3 regions of the Paenibacillus sp. PK3_47 genome follow, and region 1 is predicted to be linked to each of the others. Evidence: riboswitches for the same ligand, from Rfam matches in the RefSeq annotation. Region 1 holds a riboswitch; each other region holds the start of a gene.
The links. Region 1 has a riboswitch for cyclic di-GMP ahead of C2I18_RS15265 (transglutaminase-like domain-containing protein). Riboswitches for the same ligand answer to the same signal wherever they lie in the genome.
Positions count from the first base shown of each region.

Region 2: linked by a shared signal. The riboswitch ahead of C2I18_RS14545 (choice-of-anchor A family protein) and the one ahead of C2I18_RS15265 (transglutaminase-like domain-containing protein) in region 1 are both predicted to bind cyclic di-GMP.
Region 3: linked by a shared signal. The riboswitch ahead of C2I18_RS16945 (PA14 domain-containing protein) and the one ahead of C2I18_RS15265 (transglutaminase-like domain-containing protein) in region 1 are both predicted to bind cyclic di-GMP.

Region 1 covers NZ_CP026029.1:3,416,611-3,420,721, reverse strand. The annotation lists rRNA gene C2I18_RS15270 (16S ribosomal RNA) at 1-828, opposite strand, end outside; gene C2I18_RS15265 (transglutaminase-like domain-containing protein) at 1,193-2,002, opposite strand; cyclic di-GMP riboswitch class I at 2,017-2,097, opposite strand; cyclic di-GMP riboswitch class I at 2,173-2,253, opposite strand; gene C2I18_RS15260 (class D sortase) at 2,376-3,041, opposite strand; gene C2I18_RS15255 (GtrA family protein) at 3,091-3,495, opposite strand; gene C2I18_RS15250 (glycosyltransferase family 2 protein) at 3,482-4,111, opposite strand, start outside.
Region 2 covers NZ_CP026029.1:3,254,432-3,258,542, forward strand. The annotation lists gene C2I18_RS14535 (hypothetical protein) at 1-25, shown strand, start outside; tRNA gene C2I18_RS14540 (tRNA-Thr) at 539-603, shown strand; cyclic di-GMP riboswitch class I at 1,620-1,708, shown strand; gene C2I18_RS14545 (choice-of-anchor A family protein) at 1,815-3,620, shown strand; gene C2I18_RS14550 (alpha/beta hydrolase) at 3,857-4,111, shown strand, end outside.
Region 3 covers NZ_CP026029.1:3,819,074-3,823,184, reverse strand. The annotation lists gene C2I18_RS16945 (PA14 domain-containing protein) at 1-2,479, opposite strand, end outside; cyclic di-GMP riboswitch class I at 2,492-2,569, opposite strand; gene C2I18_RS16940 (sugar phosphate nucleotidyltransferase) at 2,728-4,101, opposite strand.

The DNA.
Region 1 (4,111 bases):
GTTTACGGCGTGGACTACCAGGGTATCTAATCCTGTTTGCTCCCCACGCTTTCGCGCCTCAGCGTCAGTTACAGCCCAGAAAGTCGCCTTCGCCACTGGTGTTCCTCCACATCTCTACGCATTTCACCGCTACACGTGGAATTCCACTTTCCTCTTCTGTACTCAAGCGATCCAGTTTCCAGTGCGACCCCAGGTTGAGCCCAAGGTTTAAACACCAGACTTAAATCGCCGCCTGCGCGCGCTTTACGCCCAATAATTCCGGACAACGCTTGCCCCCTACGTATTACCGCGGCTGCTGGCACGTAGTTAGCCGGGGCTTTCTTCTCAGGTACCGTCACTCCGATAGCAGTTACTCTACCGGACGTTCTTCCCTGGCAACAGAGCTTTACGATCCGAAAACCTTCATCACTCACGCGGCGTTGCTCCGTCAGGCTTTCGCCCATTGCGGAAGATTCCCTACTGCTGCCTCCCGTAGGAGTCTGGGCCGTGTCTCAGTCCCAGTGTGGCCGTTCACCCTCTCAGGTCGGCTACGCATCGTCGCCTTGGTGAGCCGTTACCTCACCAACTAGCTAATGCGCCGCAGGCCCATCCCGTAGTGACAGATTGCTCCGTCTTTCATTCTTCTTTCAGGAGAAAAAAGAAATTATCCGGTATTAGCTACCGTTTCCGGTAGTTATCCCAGGCTATGGGGCAGGTTGCCTACGTGTTACTCACCCGTCCGCCGCTAAATTAATTTGAAAGCAAGCTTTCAAATTAACTCCGCTCGACTTGCATGTATTAGGCACGCCGCCAGCGTTCGTCCTGAGCCAGGATCAAACTCTCCAATTAGTATTGAAAAGAGCGATAGCTCATTTTGAAACATCTGACGAGAATTTGCATTCTCATTTTTGGATCTCACCGAAGTGATTTCCAGGTACTCACTCGTTGTTCAGTTTTCAAAGATCAAGCTCGTTGTCACTGTCGATTACATCGTCAGCAGCAACTCTTATAATATATCACGTTTGTTTTAGAAACGCAAGCTTTTTTTGAAACGAATTTTTCAGTTCATTTCGTATTCAGCTGCACGCCTTTAACAACGCTTAGTTATAATACCCCATCTTACGACAAAAAAGCAACCCTAAATCAAAAAAAGATGAACTGCTTAATATTTAAGCAGTTCATCCCGCTATTCAAACTATATAAAAGGCTACCCTTAGTATACTTTAGCAGCTGCATATTTGCTTGCCACTTTGACAAGACCAGCATCCTTATTGTTCTTACCCAGACCAGCATCAACAGTAGTGTCTACAGTAATCCATTTGCCATTAAGAAAGACTTCATTCCATGCATGGTACTCAGCAACATAACTTGTCTTGCCCATGACCAGCTTGGTTGGAATTCCTTCGCTGCGCAGCATTGTAGCAAACAGGGATGCATAATCGTAGCAAATTCCTTTTTGGGTAGTCAGTGTGTTGTTGTTGTTCGGAATATAGTCGGCAGGTACATTAGCGGCCAGTTTATAGTCGTATTTCACATTAGAAACGATATAGTTATAGATTGCTTTTACCTTAGCTTCATCAGTTGTCTTGCCTTGTGTAAGCTGTTTTGCTTTGAGGACTGCCGCATCGGAAGCGTTCCATTTCACATTCTGTACCGAACTCAAGTATACGGAGTTGGCATTGCTGAGACTAAGATTCACGGATTCGCTGGAGATCACTTTGTATTTGTTGCCTGTTGTATTCTCAAGTACGGAGATCTTGTAAGTCCCATTACCTTGTTGAAGCGGGAACGTCTCGGTAGGCTTGGAGGCATACAGGTTGTAAGTGTAGCTCTTGTCACCCTTGCTGATCATGACCTTGATACGCTTGTCCTTAGGAACATCATAAGAAACTGCCACTACGCCTTGATTTAATTTCGATGTATTTAACCAGCCGGAATCAACACTTGCTGCCTGAGCTGTATTAACCTGAACGGAAGTCACCACAACAAATAAAGTTAACAGCATAAAATAAATCTTTTTCAACTGATAAAACTCCTTTCGGTAGCTGGCTGCCATCCTTACGGGAAGGCCCTTTAGCTTTGCGTCCCTGTCTTTCGACAGGTTTGCCGTTATCGTATAAGCTTTATCTGTCCAGGAAATCTATTGAAAGATTAATAGATTCTGCCTTAGAACAAACAAAAAAAGCCTCTTCATTCGGTAGCTGGCTGCCATCCTTACGGGAAGGCCCTGTAGCTTTGCGTCCCTACCTTTCGATAGGTTTGCCGTTATCGTGTTTAGCTTTTATAGTTATATACTAGCATATATATTTCTATTATCAATACCCGAATCCATAGATTTACCATTTTTTTATTAAAATTTTAACGTTTTTCATAGGTTTGTCATATTTGCTCAATTTTTATGATAATTTGGCATGGATGATCAGGCGGTGTGTAGGATCCACCAGCGGATCGCATGTAATCAGGGTAAGAATTTTGTCTTGGTTATTCCCGTCCAGCACAGAGATATCAGTAGGCTCTACAATAGAAATATCATATACCTCGTACTGGTAGTCCGCACCTGCCGTCTTCACCGAAATCATATCCCCAATCGCAACCTCATCCAGCCTGTTGAACAGCCTTCCGGCGGTTCGTGATCTGTGGGCGGCTATTGCCGCATTGCCAATCTCCCCGAGCGGCGCTGTTTCTGTCATATGCGCGGCAGCATGCTTCATATTGGCCTTCGTGGCCCCTTCCAGCACAGGCAGCTTCAGATCAATTTTATCAATTGCAATAATTGCAGTGACCTTCCCTCCGACCTGAACCTCTGGCTCGGCCTGCTTAACCGGCTGTACTTCCTCTTCAGAGGCCGATTCTTCCGCAAGCAGTTGAGTGACCTCCGCATACCTTTTTGTAAGCTCAGGCTCGGGTGTAGTGGAAGGCGCGGGTTCACTGTAGGCCATTTCCGCTTCTTTCAGCAGTTTTTCCTGCTGTCTGTCGTTATACCACTCATTTGCTGTAGGATAAAGAATAAGCAGAATCCCCGCAAGAATGATCAAATACGAAAACTTGCGCAAGACAATCACCTCCTGTCAGTTATAGAAGCTGCAGCTCCTGCCGCTCTCACCTATACCTTTAGAATACCCATTTACGGCTGCCAAAAAAATTAATGATCACAGTGACGAACGTAACCAGCACTTTTGCCGCGAGCACCTGAATGCCAAAGCTGTCCGTAAGCACATGAATAAGCAGTACCGAGATGCCCAGCACAATAAGATTCAGTATGATAAACCTGATCAGCTGCATCCGGTCAAAGCCTGCTGTGTTCCCCTTGTTACGATCCCGGAACGTCACCTTCTTGTTCCATATGAAGCTGTTGGCTGTCCCGGCGCTGTAGGAAATGATCTGTGCGGGTGTATTAAACATACCTAATGAATGCAATAGTGTGAATACCGCAAAATCCACAAGCGTGTTCAGCAGGCCTACGGCATTGAATTTCAGAAACTGGATAACATCCGAGCGGAGCTTATGATCTTTCATATTCACTGCCTCTCCGCTGTATGCTCTCCGGCTCCCCTTCACGGTACCCTCTGGTTTCACGGACAATATAGAGCGGTCTGTCTTTCGATTCATCATAAATCCGTCCGATATACTCCCCGATGACGCCGAGCAGCATCAGCACGATTCCGTTAAACAGCAGATTGACACCTACTATAGAAGTCCAGCCTGGGACGGTCCAGGAGGTGAACAGCTTTTGGAACACTACAAAGAACAAATATAAGAAGCTGGAGAAGGAGAGGAAAAAGCCCACATAAGTGGCAATCTTCAATGGCTTATGCGAAAAGGAAGTGATGCCGTCGAGCGCAAAGCGGATCATTTTTTTTAGCGGATATTTGGTCTCCCCGGCAAAACGCTCCTCCCGTACATATTCCACCATCGTCTGCTTAAAGCCAACCCAGCTCACCAGACCTCTGACATAACGGTTCTTCTCTTTAAGCCCGCGCAGCACCGCGCAGACTTTCTGGTCAATCAGCCGGAAGTCTCCCGTATCTGTAGGAATTTCCACACTGGTCATACTGCTCAGCAGGCGGTAAAACAGCTTGGCGGTAACTTTTTTGAATATAGTCTCCCCGTGCCGCTTCAGCCGTTTGCCGTA
Region 2 (4,111 bases), 160 kb from region 1:
GTCACTTAATAGGTTGGCTAAATAACGCGGGGCTACGGCCCTCTTGGGGGATAGATATGAAACATACTGGATGGGTCTGGACGGTCATAGCGGAGCGTAGAGCCGTAGAGCGTGGTCTGGATGAACGAAAGGCTGGAACCATGGTAGGCACTGGTTATTTGATACCAGGACACGGTGGCAGTTATTTTGCCCGACATTCTTGGGTTAGCAAAGGGTATGTATAACAGGTAAAACACTAGGGGCTACGGCCCCTATAAAGGAGGAATCGACATGTTACACACAATTACTTGGATCATTATTGGTGCCGCGTTGGTTGTCTCAGTGGCCGCACTAATTAAAGCTCGAGGGCGGCGGTAAGTCGCCCTCACACAATCGTACGGCCAACCCAGTTGTGTATGAAACAGGGCCATGGTCGCCAGTTGTTTCTTCTACCGTATCTTCTACCAATTCTTCTACCAACATGCGGAACTTTACAAAACCTTATAGAACTTTATAATGAGTAGTGTAGAGCCTGCCATAACATAAGGTACTCAATGGAACCTTATGGAATGGGACAGGGTCGCACTCGTAATGCGTAGGCCGGGGGTTCAATTCCCTTCACCAGCATCTTAAGGCAACCATATCAGGCGCGGATTTCCGGGTGTCCGGGGACCGCGCTTTTCCTTTTGCACGGGAGAAAGGATGGATGGCTTAAGGGCATGCAGGCACATTGGACTTCAGTTTACAGTTTCAGTTATGATTGGGATACCGTTAGGGTATTTCTTAATATAGCTTCTGTGCACCTTGTGTGCGCAGGGTTAATCCAGAACGGCCAGGAAGGAGCGAATGCATAGGAAATGGGCAGTCTTCTTATTGCGTGGCTTTGCATGTTATGTCTGTTTCTTACCTTTAAGGATAAGGTGAGCAGAAGAATCCTATACCCGGTGGCGCTGATCGTAGTGTTCGGTACGCTGGGATATTACACAATTTTAATGTAACTTTCAGCTAACCATCATCTTATTTTCAGGTAGAGGGTTTATATTGAATATATCAACACCCCCCAGTGTTATGTGGTACCCTTCAGGTCTTGCCGACTCCCTTGGCGAGGCCTATTTTTTTTGTCCGGCTTAAGGGACCACTGCTGCAGAAGATGCAATAGAACAGGATAGGTTCCACCGTAAGGATTAAACATGTTGGCCGCTAGAAAATAATACTCAGCAAAACCGTTTATAATGTGATGTTTTTCACAAAAGAATAAAGCGGATTGTTATATATTAAAATTGAAATAATAAAAGTTGAAGTTAATGAAGAGAAAAGAGGAGATCAATGATGAATGTTGATGGAAGTCTCCGCCGCGGTCTGCTGTTCGGAATGATTCTGAGCATTCCTTTATGGGTGTCGATGATTGGCTGGATACAACTTTTAGTATGAATCTGAGTTTGACGTCATACATTGCATTAGGGGAGTTAAGGAGTAGTTCCATTTTCCTGAAAATTAAAATAAATGAAGCAATAAAGGACGTTCCAGTATTAAACAAGGAATAGATTGACAAAATATTAGTTTTGCAGATAAACTAGGGTAGTTCGAAAGTAACAAATGTCATTGACTACATATAACAACTCCCTAATTACATATTTTGTCATGTATAAACGCAAACCGTTCGAAAGAATGGGACGCAAAGTCAGGAATCTAAAGCCCGTATACGGGCTATGATCGTCCGGCCGCCGTGAAGCTAACCCTTCGTGGCGGTCTTTTTTGTGTTGCTGGCGGTTGGAGTCACTACTGTAAGTCTTAATTTTTGTGTTTAAGAGGTGAGCGGAATGAAACATAACTCTATGATTAAAAAGTATTTTGCAGCTGGCATGTCTGCTGTGTTATTGGCAGGAGGCTGGTTTGCCTCCTTTGGAGATGCGACCGTAAAAGCAGAAAGCTCTCCGTTACCGGGGATCGCCGGGACGTACAATGTATTTATTCTTGGCGATATAACAACATACCACAGTGATTCGGAAGGCAGGATGGCGGCAGGCGGAAATGTTGCTCTAAAGGAAGGGTATTCTGTAGGCGGCAGCTTGACTGAAGCCGAACGCGGACAAGGAGATACATTGATCGTTGGAGGCAATCTGGAGTATGACAGGGGGGAGGTCAACGGGAATGTGGTATACGGGGGAACTTACCAGGGAACCGGGGGCCCGAAAGGCGGAACAGGAACGCTGCGGCAGCAAACCGGTGTAGTCTCCTTTGCCGCTGAATTTGCGTTGCTTAAGGCCAAATCGCTGGAGCTTGCCGCATTGCCGGCGAACGGTAAAACAGAAAACAATTACGGGAATTTGCTTCTGAAGGGAAGCGATTCTGAGCTGAATGTATTCAAGGTGTCTGGAAGTGAATTATCCGTGGCCAATGAAATCGTTATTAACGCTCCGGCAGGCTCTACAGCCATCATTAATATTGACGGTTCGGCAGTAACAATGAGAAACGGCAACAGGCTGGGCGAAGGTTTAACCGAATTTAGAGTGCTGTATAACTTCAGTCAGGCTGCAAAGGTGAAAATGGAGAACATAGGGGTTATGGGGACAGTTCTGGCCCCTTTTGCCGAGCTCACTTTTAACAACGGACAAATTAATGGTTCTGTAATCGGAGCTGCTTTAAGCGGGACCGGAGAATTTCATCATCGTCTGTACACAGGCGATGTTCCCGGAGTGACACCGACGCCAACGCCAACGCCAGCGCCGACGGCGACACCAGCGCCGACGGCAACACCAACGCCGACGGCGACACCAACACCGACGGCGACAGCAACACCGACGGCGACACCAACGCCGTCACCAACGCCGTCACCAACACCGACGGCAACGCCAGCGCCGACGGCGACACCAACACCGACGGCGACGGCAACGCCAGCGCCGACGGCGACACCAACGCCGTCACCAACGCCAACGCCGACGGCGACACCAACGCCGACGGCAACACCAACGCCGACGGCGACACCAACGCCGTCACCAACGCCAACGCCGACGGCGACACCAACGCCGACGGCAACACCAACGCCGACGGCGACACCAACACCGACGGCGACGCCAACGCCGACGGCGACACCAACGCCGACGGCAACACCAGCACCGTCAAGCGAGGCAACACCATCACCGCCGGAGAGCCCGGCACCAACACCGGTGCCTCCAAGCGAAACTGTCAGTCCGGCTACTCCACCACCAGTGACATTTATACCGCCTACGCCGGCGCCACCTACGGTAATCGGGACGATTGTTGACAATGGTATCAATGTACCGGCGGAGCCTGTGGTTGATGTGGCAGTAGATGAGGAAACTTTAGATGAAGTAATTATAGATGACGATCCGCTGCCGCTTGGACCGTCGGATAACAAACCTTCTGGGCAGCCGGCAGATGAAGGAGGACCGGCTGCAGAAGACAGTGCTGAGGAGCAGCTGCAGCCTGAGCCGGAGCCTGCACAGGATGAAATAACTATCGCAGATGATGAGGTTCCGCTCGGCAGTATAGATGAAGCCGGACAACTGCCGCAGACCGGGGAGTCCAGCCCGGCGCCTTATTATCTGGGAGGTCTGGCTCTCTGCGGAGCCGGTTTGCTGATTAGCAGAACGGCAAGACAGAACAGGCATAAACGCTAAGCTTGACCGGGCAGCAGAATTCACCATGATCAGATTCAATCTAACCAATATGAATCAACTGCTATATGCCGAGACCGGGCTGCTGGGAGATCAAGAAACACGCAAGCAGCCCTTTACTTCGGGCGGTCCGCTTTAGGACTGCAATGACTGCTATTTTCCGCTGACGGCACCGCCGTGCTATACTATGCTGGCATTGTGGATACAGAAGCTCTTCAATGCATACTGCCAGCAGGTATATGAATCTATTCAAAGGAAAGGTGACTGCAGTCATGTGGAGTGTATTGGTTCTTGCGATCATTGTCGTCCTCGCCGCAGGGGTGACCTATGCCGGTTTTTTCTTTTACGGATTAGCGATCAGACGGGCGCCGAAGGAGTTTCTGGCCAAAACACCGGATCTGAAAGCAGATCCTCCGGTAGCCGGGGCATCATGGGGAGAAGGGGCACAGTGGGTCTCGCAGCAAAGCTTCCGGAATATTGAGATCACGTCAGGA
Region 3 (4,111 bases), 400 kb from region 1:
ATTCTGCCTGGAGCCCGTTTGCAGCTGGTGCCGGTGCTGACGTTGGCACAGTTGTTGGTGTTGGTTCCGTTGTTGGTTCCGGTGTTGGCGCTGGCGCCGGTGCCGGCGCAGCTGTTGGCACCGGTGTTGGTGCGGCTGTTGGTGCTACTGTTGCTGTTGGTGTTGCTGTTGGTACTGCCGGTGCTTGGATAGCAGAGTTTGCCGCAGCGCCCGTAAACAATGCATCTGAAGGAACTGTAGACTTGGCTTGGCTAGGGCTCTGCCACATCAGGCGTGCACTTGCATCTCCGCCGTTTTCATAGTATTCCACTTTAATGTCATACAGTTGTCCGGCCTGCAGCGCAATGCTTCCTGTACGTTCCGTACCGCTCTGCTTCACCCAGCTGTCGATGACAGATGTTCCGTTAACCCAAACGCGGATACCGTCATCCGAATTCGTGGAGATTTGATATGTTTCGCTGTAAGCAGGCTTGATTTGTCCTGTCCAGCGGACCGAAAATTTGTCGACATTAACTTTTGCATCCGGTGAGCCTTGGCGCCAGCTGAAATTGATCTGCGAATCATTGCGTACCAGGACGGGTTCACCAGTCAGGTTCATATTGTTGAAATATTCACCGGTAAGGCCATTAACTGCAGGCAATTGGAGTACAGGTGCTGCTGTTGGTACTGGTGTAGCTGTTGGTACTGCTGTTGGTGCCGGTGTTGCAGTTGCCTTAGGCGTCGGTGCTGCTGTAGCTGTTGGTACTGCTGTCGGTGCTGCTGTAGCTGTTGGAGCCGGTGCCGGTGCTGCTGCTGCAGGTGCCGACAGATCTGCTGCCGGTTTGGCCGGAGCAAAGTTTGCCGCAGTTCCTGTAAACAATACGCCGGAGGCAACCGTAGCCTTGGCTTGGCTAGGGCTCTGCCACATCAGGCGGGCACTTGCATCTCCGCCATTCTCATAGTATTCCACTTTAATGTCATACAGTTGTCCGGCCTGCAGCGCAATGCTTCCTGTACGTTCCGTACCGCTCTGCTTCACCCAGCTGTCGATGACAGATGTTCCGTTAACCCAAACGCGGATACCGTCATCCGAATTCGTGGAGATTTGATAAGTTTCGCTGTAAGCAGGCTTGATTTGTCCTGTCCAGCGGACCGAAAATTTGTCCACATTAACTTTTGCATCCGGTGAGCCTTGGCGCCAGCTGAAATTGATCTGCGAATCATTGCGTACCAGGGCCGGTTCACCAGTCAGGTTCATATTGTTGAAATATTCACCGGTAAGGCCATTAACTGCAGGCAATTGGAATTCAGGTGCAGCCGCCGGTGCTGTTGTAGCTGTCGGCTTAGGTGTTGCTGTTGGTACTGGTACTGGTGTTGCTGTTGGTACTGGTGTTGCCGTAGGCTTAGGCGTCGGTGTAGCTGTTGGTGTTGGTGTCGGTGTAGCCGTTGGTGCTGCACCCGTCCAAGCTTTGAACTTATCAAGAGTCACTGTGTAGCTGTCATTCATAAAGCTTTTAATTGTAGCCGTGCTGTTATTTTCATAGAGCATTTTGCCCCAGTTCATCATAAAAACATAATTCTGCTGCGAATTCTGCAGTTTTGCAGTGCTCGGCATTTCGCCATTCTCACCGATGGCTATAGGTTTGCCGGCAGCAAGGTTGAGCAGACCGGTGTAATATTTATCCTGAAAGTCATTTTCATATATATCTACTGCAAGCACATCCACTTTATCTGCACCCGGATAGGTCAGCGGATAAGCCGTAGACCAGGCATTAGGTGCATTCGGATTCCATACCCACAGCAGGTTGTTTAATTTATGAACGTTAACGAAACGGTCATACATAATATTCCACAGTTCTGCGAAATTGCTCTTTTGGCCCCACCAGAACCAGCCGCCGTTCATCTCATGGTAAGGTCTCCAGAGAATCGGAACACCTGCATCACGCAAGCTTTTGAGCGAAACCGCCACTTTGTCAAGATCGGCAATCAGAGCATTGTATTGTGTAGTACCAGGTGTCACATATTTATTGAATTCTGCCTGAGTGATATTCTTCTGAACATTGGACCACTCGTATTTGGTTCCCGGGAGATTCTGGTGAAAGGTCATCGCCACAATACCGCCGGCTTTGTGCCAGTTCGTGGCACTCCATACAATATTTTTACGCTGAGCGGCAACTCCGCTCTCCGATTGGCCGCTGATCGCCCCGAGCTCGTATCCGTGAAGGGCTGCATGCTGTCCGCTTGTTCCTTTGAGATTGTTGCTAAGTTCGTCCGGGCTCTCGAAGTAGTTATGCTGTCCGGCGATAATGCCTTTTCCGGTAATGGAATACAATTTATCCAGCAGTTTGACTGCTGCAGCGGAAGCATCCGGATTAACAGGTGCTGTCACACTTGAAGCAGCTTGAACCGTCGAGGGAGCCACCCACATAGGGATAGCGGAGAACACCATAGCAAGCGACAGAATAGCGCCGAGGACACGAGATTTACGGTAAGTTTTCAAAAATATCTTCCTTTCGGTAGCTGGCTGCCACTGTTTCAAGGCCCTATAGCTTTGCGTCCCTGCCTTTCAGCAGGTTTGCCTTTGTCGTATTTTGGAAGGTTATTTCCTTCTTACCATAATTATCGGAGCTATTCAGTTTTTGTTTATAGAAAAATTAAAAAGCTTTAATAATTGGTTCCTAATACCTGTTTTGGAAGCCGCTAAATTGGGTAATAGTTCTATTGGACCTATAAAAGTGCCTGCTATACCTAGGAAATGAACTGCTGCAGCTCAATATCCTCCCAATCCAGCGTAATGCGGATATTATCTTCTTCGACCAATTCCGAGCCGGTCTGCACTTCGATAAACTCCACATCGGTCAGCGCAAGAATGGCATGCTTCGTGCCTTCCGGAATGCGTACAACATCCCCGGCTTTCACCTTATGCATTTTCTCATTAATGATGATGCTTGCTTCCCCGCTCACAAAGGTCCAAATTTCACTGCGTTTGTGGTGCAGCTGATAGCTGATGTTTTTGCCTGCTTCTATAAAGATACGTTTGGTCAGCACTTCGTTGCCCTCATCGTACTTCACATGATCAATAACCTTGTAGTGGCCCCAGCGGCGCTCTTCGTACATCGGTCTTTGTTCATGGGATTTCAGCACTTCCTTGATCCGCGGGCTTTCGGCTTTGTGGGTAACCAGTATGCCGTCCGGGCTGGCAGCGATAATCAAGTCCTTTGCCCCGATTACAGTGATCGGAATATCCAGCTCGTTAATCAGGCAGGTGCCTTCGGAATCCGCTGTGACCACGCCCTTGCCTACATGGTTGCTGCTCATTTCCTCAGTCAGCGTGTTCCAGGTTCCAAGATCCTTCCAGAAACCGGAGTACGGCTGAACCACGATTTTCTCTTCTTTTTCAACCACTTCGTAATCAAAGCTGATGGATGCCAGCAGTTTATACTGCTTCTGCAGCTCCTCATAATTCAGCGGCAAGCCTTTGCGCTGCAGAATATCAAGCAGATACCCCAGACGGAAAGCGAACACGCCGCAGTTCCACAAAGCTCCCTTGCTGATCAGTTCTTCGGCCTGCACGCGGTCAGGCTTCTCCTGGAAGTGGCTGACCTGCAGATAACCGCCTGCGCCTGCTTCCTTGCTGGTTGGAATGATGTATCCGTATTTCTCCGACGCATGCTCGGGAACCACGCCCATCAGTGCCAGATTCGCGCCGCTCTCCTGCATAGTTGCCTCAAGCTGCACTACTGTATCGAAAAAGGAAGCCTCCACATAAGGATCCACGGGCAAAATTGCCACGGTTTCGCTTGGTGATACTCCTTCCATTGAATACAGATAGGCTGCTGTCAATGCAATCGCCGGGAAGGTATCGCGCCGTTCCGGTTCAACGATAATCGGCACGCTGCTTCCGATCTGGCTCTGGATGGACTCGACCTGGCTGCGTCCTGTTGCCAGATAGGAGGAATCCGCTATCCCTGCTTCCTGCAGCTGTCTCCATACCCGCTGCACCATGGATTCCGGCTCACCTGCCGGGCTTTGCAGTACTTTCAGAAATTGTTTTGAACGTGAATCGTTGGACAATGGCCAGAGACGCTTGCCGGAACCGCCTGATAGAAGTACCAGTTTCATAGTGAACCCT